2 regions of the Clostridioides sp. LIBA-6822 genome follow, and region 2 is predicted to be linked to the other one. Evidence: riboswitches for the same ligand, from Rfam matches in the RefSeq annotation. Region 2 holds a riboswitch; the other holds the start of a gene.
The links. Region 2 has a riboswitch for FMN ahead of ACTG48_RS18390 (MFS transporter). Riboswitches for the same ligand answer to the same signal wherever they lie in the genome.

Region 1 (7,900 bases), 2.0 Mb from region 2:
TGGAGGTAATTTTTCTTTTGTTGCATATTCTTCTCTAATGCTTAATAGTTTTTCATATAGAGCATTATCTGAATTAACCTCAAAGAATTCACTATTAACACTCTCTAAATCGACATTTTTTTCTTTATATTGTTTAGTTATATTATTTTTTTCGACATATTCTTTAATTACTGTTTCAAAGTCTCTACCATATTTTTGATACTTAATTTCCCCTACTCCAGATATATCTAACATTTCTTCTTTATTAACTGGATAACTACTAGACATAGCTCTAAGTGTCCCATCTCCAAATACCATATATGGAGCTATTCTTTCTTCACTTGCAATTGAGTGTCTAAGCTCTCTTAATGCACTATATAGCTCATCTTCTACCTCTAATGATTTTGTAATCACAATTTCTTTAAATTCTACTTTCACTTGACCTTTTAAAACTTTCATAGACATATCATTCAATCTTATTGTTGGAAAGCTTCCTCTATTTCCATTACCTAAAGTCTCAACCAAATCCAAGAAACCATGAGAAACCAATGTATTTATAAAGTTCTTTAAATCTTCACTTGAATAATCTCTCATAATATTATATGTAGATAAGGTGTTTAGTCCAAGTTGTAAAATCTTTTTATTTTTAGAACCTCTAAGTACATCTACAATAGTAGTAACGCCATAACTTCTTTTCATTCTAGCTACACATGAAATGACTTTTTGAGCATCTATAGTCTTATCTACTATTTCACCTTCTACTAAACAGTTACTACAATTATTACAATCTTCTATATAATTTTCTCCAAAGTAATTCAATATTGTCCTTCTATAACATGAATTACTGTAAACCAAGTCAATCATATATTGAAGCTTCTTATGTTGAAACAATTTTCTTTCAGGATTCTCAACTCCAATATCGATTAAATATTTTTGTATATGTACATCTCCTGGAGAAAATAAAAGCACACATTCACTTTTTTCTCCATCTCTACCAGCTCTACCTATTTCTTGATAATAGTTTTCTATACTTTGGGGCATGTTGTAGTGTATAACCCACCTTATATTAGGTTTGTCAATACCCATTCCAAAGGCGTTCGTTGCTATCATTATATCTACATCATCGTTTATAAAGTCTTCTTGATTTTTACTTCTTTCATTTTTAGATAAACCTGCATGATATTTTGACACAGATATATTTCTCTTAGATAATCCATTATGTATATTTTCAACTTCCTTTCTAGTTGCAACGTATATAATTCCAGACTCATTCTTATGATTTTTAATATAATCTAAAATATATTTATTTTTACTAGATGATTTTACTATATTTATTGATAAGTTATCTCTATCAAAACCTGTTATATAACAGTCTGGATTTTCTAAGCACAATAAATTTATTATATCAGCTCGTACCTCTTCTGAAGCTGTTGCTGTAAATGCTGTAATTATAGGTCTTTTAGGCAAATTCTTTATAAAATCGGAAATCCTTCTATAGCTCAACCTAAAATCATGTCCCCATTGAGATACACAATGCGCTTCATCTATTGCGATTTGACTTATGTTGTTATTATTTATTAGTTCAAGAAATTCCTGTGCATCTAATCTCTCTGGAGCTATATAGAGTATTTTATAATTATTTTTTCTAATGTTATTTAATATTTCATTGAATTCTTTGTTACTTAATGAACTATTTATAAAAGCTGCGTTAATTCCCATAGCCTTTAAAGCATCCACTTGGTCTTTCATAAGAGATATGAGTGGAGAAATTACTATTGTCATTCCATCTAATATCAACGCTGGAAGTTGATAACAGATGGATTTACCACCTCCAGTTGGCATTATAGCTAGTACATCTTTTTCGCTCAAAATAGAATTTATTATAGCTTCCTGACCTTTTCTAAAACTTGTATATCCATAGTATTTTGATAATATTTCTAAAGGTTTTTTATTCATATATTTCTCTCCTAATTTAAATTAATTAGACTTCTTTCCTGATTATGTTCAAATTTTTATTTTTATATTCACAATCGCATTATTCCAAAGTTTATAGACATTCTATATTATATATTAACATATTTTTTGAAAAAAATAGTTTGCAAAGTAAAATAATTTATGATACATTCTAAATATAAATTTAATACTTAATCTTCGGGGTAGGGTGAAATTCCCAATCGGCGGTACAGCCCGCGAGCCAAGGTAAAATTTGGTTGATTTGGTTAAATTCCAAAGCCGACAGTAAAGTCTGGATGGAAGAAGATATGTTTAATGAGTTTTTTTGTAGAGCAATTTTGTTGTACTCTTATTAAACATTTATTGTAGATTATTCTAAACCCTGAGTTAATTCTCAGGGTTTTTTGTTTAAAAATTATCTAATTAAACAGGAGGTGTACATATTTTGAATTTTGTAAATCAAAAAGAAAAAGACATTTATTATATGAAAAAAGCTATTGAATTGGCTAAAAAAGGAGAAGGTTTTACAAATCCAAACCCACTAGTTGGATGTGTAATTGTTAAAGATAGTGAGATAATAGGCAAAGGATATCATGAGAAATTTGGCTCTAATCATGCTGAAGTAAATGCTATAAACGATACTAAACAAAGCCTAAAAGACTCTACTCTTTATGTAAATTTAGAACCATGTTCTCATTATGGAAAAACACCTCCTTGTGTTGATAAAATTATTCAAAATAAGATTAAAAGAGTTGTCATATCTACACTAGACCCAAACCCGCTTGTTTGTGGTAATGGAGTAAAAAAATTAAAAGATAACAACATTGATGTTACTGTAGGAATATTAGAAGAAGAAGCAAGAGAATTAAATGAAATATTTTTTTATTACATAAAAAATAAAAGACCTCTTTGTATTGTAAAATCAGCAGTAAGTCTAGATGGTAAAATTGCTACAAAATCACTAGAATCAAAATGGATATCTAATGAGTCATCAAGGTACCTAACTCATAAATACAGAAATAAGTATCATAGTATAATGGTTGGCATAAACACAGTTTTAAATGATAATCCCTTACTAACTTGTAGACTTAATCAAGATGAAATATCTCACCCTACAAGAATAGTAATAGATACAAACCTAAAATTGCCAATTAATAGTAATTTGGTTGAGGATAAAACTAGTAAAACTATAGTTTTCACATGTTGTAAAGACAGTAAAAAATTATCAATATTAAGAGAAAATAATGTTGAAGTCATAATTTCTCCTCAGAAAAATAACTTAGTAGATTTGAAATTTGTAATGTATAAATTAGGAGAATTAAACATTGACTCTGTCCTAGTTGAGGGAGGTTCTACACTTAATGATAGTCTATTTAGAAATAAATTAGTTGATAAAGTCAAACTATTTTTATCCCCTAAAATTATAGGTGGTAAAGACGCACCTACATTCGTTTCTGGAGAAGGAGTAAATCATCTATCAGATTCAACACAATTAGTAATCAATAATGTAACTTTAATAGATGGAGATATTTTGATAGAATCTGATGTTTTAAATTAAATTTTATGAATATATGTATAAAGGAGGTCATAATGTTTACTGGCATAGTAGAAGAAGTTGGAATACTTAAAAGAATTACTGCCAATGGCAAAAGCGGACAAGTAACCATACTATCAAACAAAATATTAGATGGTACAAACCTTGGAGATAGTATCTCTGTAAATGGGGTTTGTCTAACTGTTTCAAACCTAGGAAAAAATGAGTTTACAGCAGATGTTATGATGGAGACAATTCGTTCTACAAATTTAGGTTCCTTAAATACAAATGACAAAGTAAACCTTGAAAGAGCTATGACCCTTTCCTCGAGATTTGGAGGTCATATAGTAACAGGCCACGTTGATTGTAAAGGTACTATTTGTAAGTTTGAAAAAGATGAAAATGCAGTTTTAGTAAGCATACGACCAGTTAAAAAACTTTTATCATCAATGATACTTAAAGGTTCTGTTGCCATTGATGGTGTAAGCTTAACTATATCATATTTAGATGATGAAATATTTAAAGTTTCTATTATACCTCATACTAAATTGAACACTACTCTCTTAACAAAAAATATTGGAGACTTTGTTAATTTAGAAAGTGATGTAATTGGAAAGTATGTTAATAGTTTTATGGTTAAGAACTACAAGGAATTAAATTCCAATAGTATTAACTATAAATCAAATATAGATAAAGATTTTTTATTTAAAAATGGTTTTTAAAAATAATAAAGGAGTGAATTACATGTTTAATACTATTGAAGAAGCTATTAAGGATATAAAAAATGGGAAAATGGTAATCGTTGTTGATGATGAAGGTAGAGAAAATGAAGGAGATTTACTAATGGCAGCTGAGATGGCTACCCCTGAATCAATAAATTTTATGGCTACATATGGTAGAGGTTTAATTTGTCTACCTGCTACTGAAAAAAAATTTAAAAGTTTAAATATACCTCTTATGGTTAGAGAAAATACAGACACATTTCAAACAGCCTTTACTGTTACTATAGATGGTGCAGATACTCTAACTGGTATATCTGCATATGAGAGAGCTGAAACTGTAAAATTATTCTGTGATGAGAATTCTACAAGTAAAGATTTCAAAACTCCTGGTCACATTTTTCCTTTAATTGCAAAAACTGGTGGAGTTCTTGTCAGAGATGGGCATACAGAAGCTTCTGTAGACCTAGCTAGACTTGCAGGTTTTAAAGAAATTGGTCTTATTTGTGAAATAATGAAAGATGATGGTACAATGGCAAGAGTTGATGATTTAATGATTTTCAAAGAAAAACACAATTTGAAAATTATAACTATAAAAGACCTTATAGAATATCGTAAATTAAATGAAACTACTATAGAAAAGGTGTCTAGTGCTTTCCTTCCAACAAAATACGGTAATTTTGAAATCATAGGATATAAAGATACTTATTCAGACGAAGAACATATTGCACTTACTTATGGAGATATGAAGGAAGAAAATACTCTAGTTAGACTTCATTCCGAATGTTTAACAGGTGATGTGTTCCACTCTTTAAAATGTGATTGTGGATTGCAATTAGAATCTTCTATGAAGAAAATTGTAGAAAATGGAAATGGTGTTTTAATTTATATGAAACAAGAAGGTAGAGGTATTGGTCTTTTAAATAAAATTAAAGCTTATAAACTCCAAGAAGAAGGTTATGATACTGTGGAAGCAAATCTAATGCTTGGATTTGAAGAAGATATGAGAGATTTCTATATGGCTGCTCAAATATTAAAAAATTTAAATATAAAAAGCATAAGTCTTTTAAGTAATAATCCTGATAAAATAAATCAGTTAGAGAAATATGGAATAAAAATAGAAAATAGAGTCCCTATTAATGAAGAAATTAATGACTTTAACAAGTTATATCTAAAAACTAAAAAAGATAAAATGGGACATCTGTTGGATATTATATAGATAGTTATATAAAGATATTTTTCTACTAAGTAATTATTTGCAATTAATATTAAAAATATTTATAAATATAAATCTATAACATAAATAAAATTGGAGGAAATAAAAAATGATATATGAAGGAAAACTTATTGGAAAAGACTTAAAAATAGGAATAATAAATTCTCGTTTTAATGAATTTATAACATCAAAACTTTTATCAGGTGCTGAAGATTGCCTCTTAAGACACGATGTTTCTCCAGAAAATATAGAAATAGCTTGGGTACCTGGAGCTTTTGAAATTCCTCTTGTTGCTCAAAAAATGTCTAAAAGTGGTAAGTATGATGCTATAATTTGTTTAGGATGTGTTATAAGAGGAGCTACATCTCATTATGATTATGTATGTAGCGAAGTCTCTAAAGGGATAGCAAAAGTATCTTTAGATAATGAATTACCTGTTATATTTGGAATCGTGACTACAGAAAATATTGAACAGGCTATTGAAAGAGCAGGTACAAAAGCTGGAAATAAAGGCTATGATTGTGCTATGAGTGCATTGGAAATGGTAAATTTATTTAAATCTCTAGATTAAATAGTGTCATTAATTAAATGTTAAACCTGTATAAATAATATAAAATACTGAATACCAAAAGGACAAAATATCTTTGTTCTTTTGGTACTCAATAATTTCAAATATAATATATATCCAAGCTCTTACCTATTAAAGTATATAAAGCCGTATAATTTTAGATACTAACAATTCTATCTTTATGTGTTTTTTCAATATATAATTTTTTAAAATTATTTACAATATCATCTACCTGAACAATCTTACCAATATCTTCATAATTATTAGAAATTCCTATACTATTCACATATATTTTTAAATCAGAATATACACAATCATTATGTAAATTTTTAATAATATAAGATATATTCTTAACATCAAACTCATTGTAAGCAAAAAAATCTATTGATTCAGCTCCTCCACTTTTTACATACGAAATAGCAACTACTCTACTTGTAAATGATATTGAAATATAATCTTCCACACAATTACTTAAAAGGATATTTTGTTTAGAAAAAATTATTTTTCTACATCCTAACTGAATAAAAAATTCTTGTAATACTTTTATGTCTATACCTAATGCATCATCTGGAATTAATATGTACAAGGCTGATTTCTTAATAGAAACTTTTGTTTGTATATCTCTAATAAACTTTTCAGTTTCTCCTTCAAATAGATAATGATAAAAAGGCACATTTGGAATAGGTTGTATTGAAAATGATACACTCTCTTTTAAGCCATTATCTTTATTATAAAATACAAAACAATCACGGCATACTACAACAATATATTCCTTCTTACTGAACAATTTGCATCCCCCTCAAAACCTCTAAAATATAAATTAATAATCAAGGTTACTTTAAAAATCTTAAAATAATTATAAATACGACTCTAAATATAAAATATCACAAAGATATATATATTACTATTAAAGCTATTGTTTTTATTTATAACACATATTAATAGTATACTAATTATCTATTTTATTATTTTTTTAATTTACCATACAATATAATTAAGAGTAAGCAACAATAAAATACTATGATTTAATAAGTACTTATTAAATATTTATGAGGAGAATAAATTATGAAAACATATTCAATAGAAGATTTAACACTAGATAAACGTAACCTTATAAAAAAATATTCTCTTACTTTAAATGAGAATTTAATTTGGGAGTTTAAACATGATAAATACCATACTATAAAATACTTCACACACAAGTTTGCAGTTAAAGAATCTGTACTGGCACTTTTGTTCAACATACACAAATTGTGCTATGCTAAAATAAAATACTTTGAGTCAAATTTTTCAAAATATGAACCTTATAAATACAGTTATCAAGATGGATTTGTTAAATGTGAAATATATGATATGAGTTTTATGTTGCATAAATATAGTAATATAATGATAGATTTAAGAAATTTACAAGAAATCAAAACTATAGAAGAGTTTAGAATGTTTTGTAATTACTTAGAAAGCTTTGAAGATGGTTTACAAGATTTAATTATATAGTAATTTTAGAAAAAATAAATTTCAGGATAAACTTTATAATAAATAAACTATTTTTAAAAGAAACTTTTAATAACACCTGAGTTATATAATAAAAAAATATTACTGGAATTAAAAATTCCAGTAATATAAACTAATTAAATATTATATTCATATAAATTATATAAACTCTAAACTCTCAAAATAGTTTCACAATTTTTTATCCTAAATGTTCCTCTGGCAATTCACTATGCCACTCTGATACATTTTCTAATCCTTCTATTTCATCTGCAATAAATACAGGGTCTTTTATTCCAGATTTTTTTTGTCTTGTATAGTCTTTTAAAGCAATGAATGCATACTTTCCTAAAAGCGATATTGCGATTAAGTTTATTATAGCCATCAATGCCATAAATAAGTCTGCTAGGTTCCAAACTACATCTACTTGAGTAAGAGAACCA
Region 2 (7,900 bases):
AGGTTCTATAAATTTCATTATTTGTTCTATTTTATTATTTAATTCACTTTCATAAAATTTATTTATTACATCTAAACTTTTATCTAATTTTCCACTTTCTTCTCCTGTGTTTGCCATTGAAATAAATAATTTAGGAAAAATATTTGCTAGATTTAAGGACTTACCTATACCATTTCCCTTTTTTATATAATTATTAGAAATCTTTAGTCTTTCACAAATAAATTCATTATCTACAACACTTGCTGACATTTCTATAGCGTCCACAATTTGTATTCCACTACTAATTAAGATAGACAATGCTCTAGAAAATCTAGTTGTAGCTACCAACTGATTAATCCTTCTTATAAAAGGCACCTTAAATTTCAGAGAATTAATCAATCTTTTTATTTTATCATTTGTTATAAAAAAGTAAATAGTTACTATTAAAAATAATATAAAACTGAGCATCAGAAAACCTAGATTATTTGTAACTATTGTAGATATTACTATTAAGGCTCTAGTTATTAAAGGTGGTTCAATTCCATTGCTTGTAAAAACCACCTGAAAATTAGGTATTACAAATACTAATATAAATATCATTGATACGATAGATAATATTATAAGTATTATTGGATAGATTGAAATATTTATTATTTTCATTTTTAATTTGTGTTCTTTATCATAATAATTAGATAAATCATTCATTATTACATCTAGGTTTCCACTAGTTTCTCCTGCTCTTATCATGCTTATAAAAAATTTAGAAAATGTACCTGTTATCTGAAATGATTCTGCTATTGAGTTACCTTTTTGGATGTGATTTGATACTATGTTAAGCAAATTTTTTACCTTTTTACTAGACTGACCCTTAATGACTTCAAATATCTTCGTAATCTCACATCCAGATTCTAGTAATATACCTAGCTCTTTGCAAATTACTCTAACTTCTTTATCACTAATTCTATTTAATACTAAATAAAGCTTTTCTAAATTATAAAATATACTTTTAGATAATCTCATGTACTATAATTCCTTCCAAATTATATTAATTATAATTAAATAAACTTAATATTTTCTAATTTAATACATTTAACTTTTTCTCACTTAAGTATAATTTATACTCAAATACTTTAATTAAAGTAGATTAAATGAAGTCTAACTATTTAAATGAAAGTTAACTATACAATTAAATTAAATCATTTCATTTACTACTAAACATTCTTCTAATGTAGTAATTTTCTCATTTATTAATCTTTTACAACTATCTTCAAATGTTATCATTCCATTTTTTTGTGCAACATCTTTTATAGTACTAGAATCATCCATATTTCTTATACATGTCTTTATATCATCATTGACTTCTAATATTTCATAAATTGCCGTCCTTCCAAAATACCCTTTGTCATTACATCTCTCACAACCTACAGCTACTTTAGTATTTACATCTCCACTAAAATTATCTTTTATCATAATCTCATGACTGCAATGATTACAAACTTTTCTAACCAATTTTTGAGAGATAACACCTATAAGAGATGCATTCAAAAGATATGGTGGTATTTGCATTTCTAATAATCTAGCTATAGAAGACACTGCATCATTAGTGTGTAAAGTACTTATAACTAAATGACCTGTTATAGCTGCTCTTACTGCTATTTTAGCTGTTTCTGCATCTCTTATTTCTCCAACCATTATTATATCTGGGTCTTGTCTTAATATCGCTCTAAGACCCACATCAAAACTTAATCCTACTTTTGAATTCACTTGAATCTGACTTATACCATCCATCTTATACTCTACTGGATTTTCTATGGTCATTATATTTTTCTTTATGCCTTTTAAATCATTTAATAAGGAATATACTGTTGTAGTTTTTCCGCTACCTGTAGGGCCTGTAACTAATAATATCCCTGCTCTTTTATTTATTATATTATTTATAGATTTTATTGCTTCGTCTGAAAATCCAAGTTCTATTTTATCTTTTAAGAAAGTATCTCTATTAAGTATTCTTAAAACAATTTTTTCACCATAGACAGTTGGTATTGATGAAACCCTAATATCAATTAAGTTCCCACCTAACTTTACATCCACTCTACCATCTTGAGGAAGTCTTTTTTCCGTTATATCCATTGAGGCCTTTAATTTTACGACAGTAGATAATGATGGATATATATCAATTAAAAACTTTGATACTTCCTTTAGTTCTCCATCTACCCTCATTCTCACTATTAAATGCTCTTTAAATGGTTCTATATGTATATCACTTGCATTTTCTTTCATAGCCTTTTCTAAAAGATTTTCAAATAGTTTTTTTGCATAATCCTCATCAAGTTCAAAGTTATTGTAATATTTATCAATTTTCTCACTTATAAGTTCTTTTTTCTCTTTTTTCAATATAATTTCTTTCCCTGTAGCTAATCTTAAATCCTGTAGAGCGTATATATCTTCATCTTCTATTTCTACTACTAAATTATCATCTTGAAATTCTACTGGAAATACATTATATTTTTTTGCAAGTTTTTCTGGTATTAACATTGGCAAACTGCTTTCCTCTAATATAATCTTAATCACCCTTTATATACTTTAATTTATTAGGTATATTCATTTTTTTCATAGAGATATTTTCTTCAGCTTTTATACTTACTTTCATTGGATAAGTAGTTTGTATACTATCTAAATATTTACTGCCTTTATCTACATAATTAGATAGTTTATCTTTATCCCCAATGCATTTTATTTCATAAGGTTGTGCTACAGGAACTCCATTTATATTTATGTGGCTTCCTGCAAGTACAACTTCTGAATACTGATTGATTCTTTGACCATTTATTTCTATGTATTTTCCTCCATTTACTTTTAATTCATTTATGACTTTTACAAGTATTTTATTATAGTCTATACTATTGGCTATATTTCCTGTTTTTTCATCTATAGCGTCTATACTTAATATTATTCCGCTACCTTTCACATCTGAATATGATAGGCTATCTCTAAGAGTTTCTATTTCTGAGATTTTTTCAGAATTTTTTTGATTTTTTTTCATTGAATTAATTTCTTCATCTAACTTGTCTTTTTCTTTTGTTAATTCCTTTATAGACTTTCTTGTCAATTTTATTTCTTTTCTTATTGACTTATCTTTACTTGTATAAACTGTTTGTTCATTACTATAATCTCTAAATATGGTTCCAACAAGTATACCTAAAATAGTACTTGCTAGTATTATAAACACATATTGTTTTTTCATACTGTATTGCTCCTTACAAATTTATTTTTATATGATAAGTTTATTTAATTAACCATTTAACATTTACATATGTTTATTATATCAAAGTTATATATTAAAATTCATCTTTAGTATATAATATCATACATTGAACTCCTATCACTAAATTACTAATACCAAGTATATATCCCTAAATCTTATTTACAAAATACGAGAACTTTCAATAAACATTTTTTTGTATTATTATAAAAGCATAACTTTGAAAAGGATATTCCATTATCACACCTTAACTCAAACTAAAGATATTATAGCTAAGTAAGATATTTTTTGTAAAATTATTTCTAGAATATTAATTTTTTATATAAAAATCTCTATTAATTAATAATTATTTCTTAATTGTATCAAAAACGGCAAACTGGCATAGCTTCAAAGCTACGCCAGTTTACTAAAAATCATATTTTATAATTAATATCTAATTTAATATATATGTTCTTATACATTTTTCTCATATTTTAAAATTCTTTTAACTAGTTTGTCTCTTAACTTTCCAACTTCATCGAATCTCATGTTAGGAATATAGTAACTTTCTATAATATCATGCTTAGACTTAGCTCTCTTAAGATTTAACACTGCCCAACAAATTAAATCATCCAAAACTTTTTCATCAAATTTAATGTCTTCTTCATATTTAAGTAATTTTTCCCTATTTAAAAATTGATTTAAATTAATTGTCTCCTCTTCTTTAAAAGTTGTGCTTATAGTTATACCTATATCTAAGTCAGTTAATAATACAGTCTCAATTTTCTCAGGAATAAGTGGATAATGATAAACTTCTACATTTAAACCTTTTTCAATAGCTTTTTTATACACTTTATTTAATAGTGTAGTTTTCCCAGTTCCTATTTCTCCATCTAAATAATACACCTTATTTACATCTTTTAAAATGTTTTCTGTATAATCTAAACATCCTACAGGAGTTATGGCTGAACCAAATAAATGTTTTGCTTTTTTTAAATTTCCTGTGCTCTCAACTCCATCAAACAATTTTTTAATAAGTTCTTCTGTAACTAAATTCACTTTACCATAATCCATACAGTCAGAATACTTTTCCTCTATATCTCTAAAGATTGGTTCTGATGCTTTTAAAAATTTAAATGCTCTTTTAAATGCATTACTAATATCTTTATCGTATCCTGATATTTCTTGTCTGTTTTTTTCTAACTCTTCTGTATTCCAGTAATCACCTAAATTAATTATCTCGTCCAAAGCTCCTGGTAGCTTTGGGTCCATAGTGTGTGGAGCAGTTGCATCCATAAGTACCACGCCTAATTCCTTTATAACTACACCGTCCAATGAACTTGGGTCAGAAGGACAGTTATATAATTCGATATCATATCCTCTATTTAAAAATTCTTTATAAATTTTTTTCATAAGTGAGGATTTTCCTACTCCAGGTCCACCTTTTAAACAAAAAACTCTTTTTACATTTTCAGGAATTATATATTCAAAAAAAGAATATGAGCCTTGTGATGTGTTCCCACCTGGAAATGCCTTCTTTACCTTTCCTTCCATATTAGCGCCTCCTCATAATTTACAATATCTCTTAATTAAGATATTAATATTATACGAGTTTTGTTACAGCTTTATGCTTTTGATAAATCTAAAACTTATCATTCAATACCAATAACAAATTAATTTTATCTAATTATAGTAGATTTCCATACTATGTGATTTAACTTTTATATACTTTTATGTATGAATATAATTTCACTCTTTATACAGTAATATAGTTGTGTATTGTTTAAATCCAATTGTTTCCGTTGTAATTTTATGTTAAAATAATATTACAAAATACATCTGTTTTTCTTCAGAAACGGGTGAAATTCCCTATCGGCGGTAAAAGCCCGCGAGCCTTATGGCATAATTTGGTCAGATTCCAAAGCCGACAGTAAAATCTGGATGGTAGAAGAAAATAGTATATGAGTACCTTTATGTAATTTTGCATGAGTAATCTATACAACTCCTTCAACTACCGTATTTATTCATGAAATTAAACACATTCGAGGTACCTAAGATGTAGGTGCTTTTTTGTTGTTTATTTATATAACCATTCTGTACTTATAAAATCTATTATATAAAAGATTGGAGTGTTATCATGAAACAAAAATGGATAGTATTAATTATCATCTGTATTGGTGTATTTATGTCTACTCTTGATGGAAGTATACTAAATATCGCAAATCCTACAATCGCTACTGACTTTAAAATTAACATGTCACAAATTCAGTGGGTTGTAACAGCTTATATGCTTGTCGTAACAGCTACTATGTTATTTTTTGGAAAACTCGGTGATAAAGTAGGCTCAAATCGACTATACACGTTAGGATTTTTTGTATTCACAATAGGTTCTTTTCTGTGTAGTATATCACACAATTTATCAACATTAATTTCCTCAAGAATATTTCAAGCAGTTGGAGCAAGTATTTTAATGGCAACTGGACTTGGCATAGTTTCTAATGCATTTCCAGCAAATGAAAAAGGAAAGGCTATAGGAATCACTGGAGCTGTAGTTGGTATAGGAAATATGAGTGGTCCCGTAATTGGAGGGATACTTTTAGAACATTTCGGATGGCCTTCTATTTTTATTATCAATATACCTATTGGCATTGTAGCAGTCTTTCTTGGAATTAAATTTCTTCCTAGACCTGTTTTAGATGAACAAAATAATAGCTTTGATATTCCAGGTCTTCTACTATTTGCAACTTGTACTACACTTATATTACTTGCGATGAATGGAAAGGGAGATACAAGATTGTATCTAGGAATAGCATCACTTATAATATTCTTACTGTTGGCATTAAGAGAAGTAAAATTTGAACAAAGTTTTATTGACTTACCTCTATTTAAAAATAGAAATTTCACTGTAGGTAACATTATCGGAATAGCTTGTTATTTTCCTCAAATGGCAGTGTCTTTCCTACTTCCGTTTTATTTAGAGCAATTAAAAAATTTATCTCCTATGATGGCTGGTTCTGTAATGACTGTACATCCACTTATTATGGTACTTATAGCTCCTATTGCAGGTTCTCTTTCTGATAAACATGGTGCAAAGAATATTTTAACAGCATCTTTTTCATTTATGACTATTTCCCTTGTTGGAATGGCACTTTTAAAGGCAGATTCACCATTGTTCCTTCTAATTGCATGTTTAGTTATTTTTGGACTTGGACTAGGTGCTTTTAGTTCACCAAACAATAGTAGTATCCTTGCAGATGTCCCTCCACAAAAACAGGGATATGGAGGTAGCTTTCTTGCAACTGTTCGTAATTTATCATTTGCTCTTGGAACAGCATTTTTTAGTAGTTTCTTTGCACAAAGCCTTACATATAATCAAAATTTTAAAAGCCATACATCAGCTTATGTCACAGCTAGTAATCAATCTTATTGGATTGCAGCAGCAGTATGCTTTATAGGACTTATACTAACTATTTTCTTTATGAGAAAAACAGATAAATCTATTTCTTAAATAAAATTTATTGGTTATTTCATTAGTGAATAAATTTTTAAATATACTAATCTACATTAATTTATAGTAGTTTTGCTAAGTTTTATAATTTTTAACAATAAATTGCTAATATTTATTGCTTATAAACAACAAGGATGCCAAAAAATGACCATTAAAACCATTTTGAGGCATCCTATATTTTATTTTGATATTAATACAATTAAAACTAATCTAATCTTATATAGATTATCTAAACAAGTATTATGCCAACATTTGATATTTTAAATTTAATCTACTGTTATCTCATATCCATGTTGATTGTATTGATTTACAATTTCTTCCCATAGTTCTTCAACACCAGTCTTTTTTAATGAAGAAACAGGAATTACTTTTTCACTACTTTCCAGTTGTAATTTTTTTCTTATTATACTTATATGTTTTTGATATTGCCCTCTAGATATTTTATCTGCCTTAGTTGCAATAACTACACAGTTGTATCCAAAGTGTTTTATCCATTCATACATAAGCTTATCATCTGCTGTAGGCTCATGTCTAATATCTACAAGTAGAAGTATAGAACATAATTCTTGTCTACTTTCTAGATATCTTTCCATTATACCTCCCCATTTTTCTTTTTCAGACTTAGCTATCTTTGCATATCCATAGCCCGGAAGGTCCACAAAATAAAACTCATTATTTATTAGGTAAAAGTTTATAGTTCTAGTTTTTCCTGGTGTTTGACTAGTTCTAGCAAAGTTTCTTCTATTAAGCAATGTATTTATTATTGATGATTTTCCAACATTTGACCTACCAGCTAATGCTATCTCTGGAATTCCTTCTGCCGGATACTGTGATTTATTCACAGCACTCATAGTTATCTCTGAACTTCTAATTTTCATTCTTCTCACCACTCTTTAATAAAGCTTGTTCCAATACTTCATCCATGTGTTCTACGAGTACAAACTCCATTTTTTCTTTTACATTTTCTGGTATTTCATCTAAGTCAGCTTCACATTCTTTAGGAATTAAGACTTTTGTTATGCCAGCTCTGTGAGCTGCTAATAATTTTTCTTTAACTCCTCCTACTGCTAGCACTCTACCTCTTAAAGTTATCTCTCCTGTCATAGCTATATTGCCTGGAACAGGTCTTTTAGTAAGTGCTGAAATCACTGCAAGAGCCATAGTTATACCAG

Region 1: linked by a shared signal. The riboswitch ahead of ribD (bifunctional diaminohydroxyphosphoribosylaminopyrimidine deaminase/5-amino-6-(5-phosphoribosylamino)uracil reductase RibD) and the one ahead of ACTG48_RS18390 (MFS transporter) in region 2 are both predicted to bind FMN.

The regions. Positions count from the first base shown of each region.
Region 1 is NZ_CP196995.1:1,889,867-1,897,766, reverse strand. It holds gene recQ (DNA helicase RecQ) at 1-1,935, opposite strand, end outside; FMN riboswitch at 2,123-2,244, shown strand; gene ribD (bifunctional diaminohydroxyphosphoribosylaminopyrimidine deaminase/5-amino-6-(5-phosphoribosylamino)uracil reductase RibD) at 2,378-3,490, shown strand; gene ACTG48_RS09075 (riboflavin synthase) at 3,523-4,188, shown strand; gene ACTG48_RS09070 (bifunctional 3,4-dihydroxy-2-butanone-4-phosphate synthase/GTP cyclohydrolase II) at 4,211-5,404, shown strand; gene ribH (6,7-dimethyl-8-ribityllumazine synthase) at 5,511-5,972, shown strand; gene ACTG48_RS09060 (hypothetical protein) at 6,127-6,756, opposite strand; gene ACTG48_RS09055 (hypothetical protein) at 7,035-7,463, shown strand; gene ACTG48_RS09050 (alanine/glycine:cation symporter family protein) at 7,660-7,900, opposite strand, start outside.
Region 2 is NZ_CP196995.1:3,894,422-3,902,321, forward strand. It holds gene ACTG48_RS18370 (type II secretion system F family protein) at 1-999, opposite strand, end outside; gene ACTG48_RS18375 (GspE/PulE family protein) at 1,171-2,550, opposite strand; gene ACTG48_RS18380 (DUF881 domain-containing protein) at 2,543-3,223, opposite strand; gene ACTG48_RS18385 (ATP-binding protein) at 3,695-4,774, opposite strand; FMN riboswitch at 5,062-5,177, shown strand; gene ACTG48_RS18390 (MFS transporter) at 5,358-6,728, shown strand; gene yihA (ribosome biogenesis GTP-binding protein YihA/YsxC) at 6,995-7,606, opposite strand; gene lon (endopeptidase La) at 7,596-7,900, opposite strand, start outside.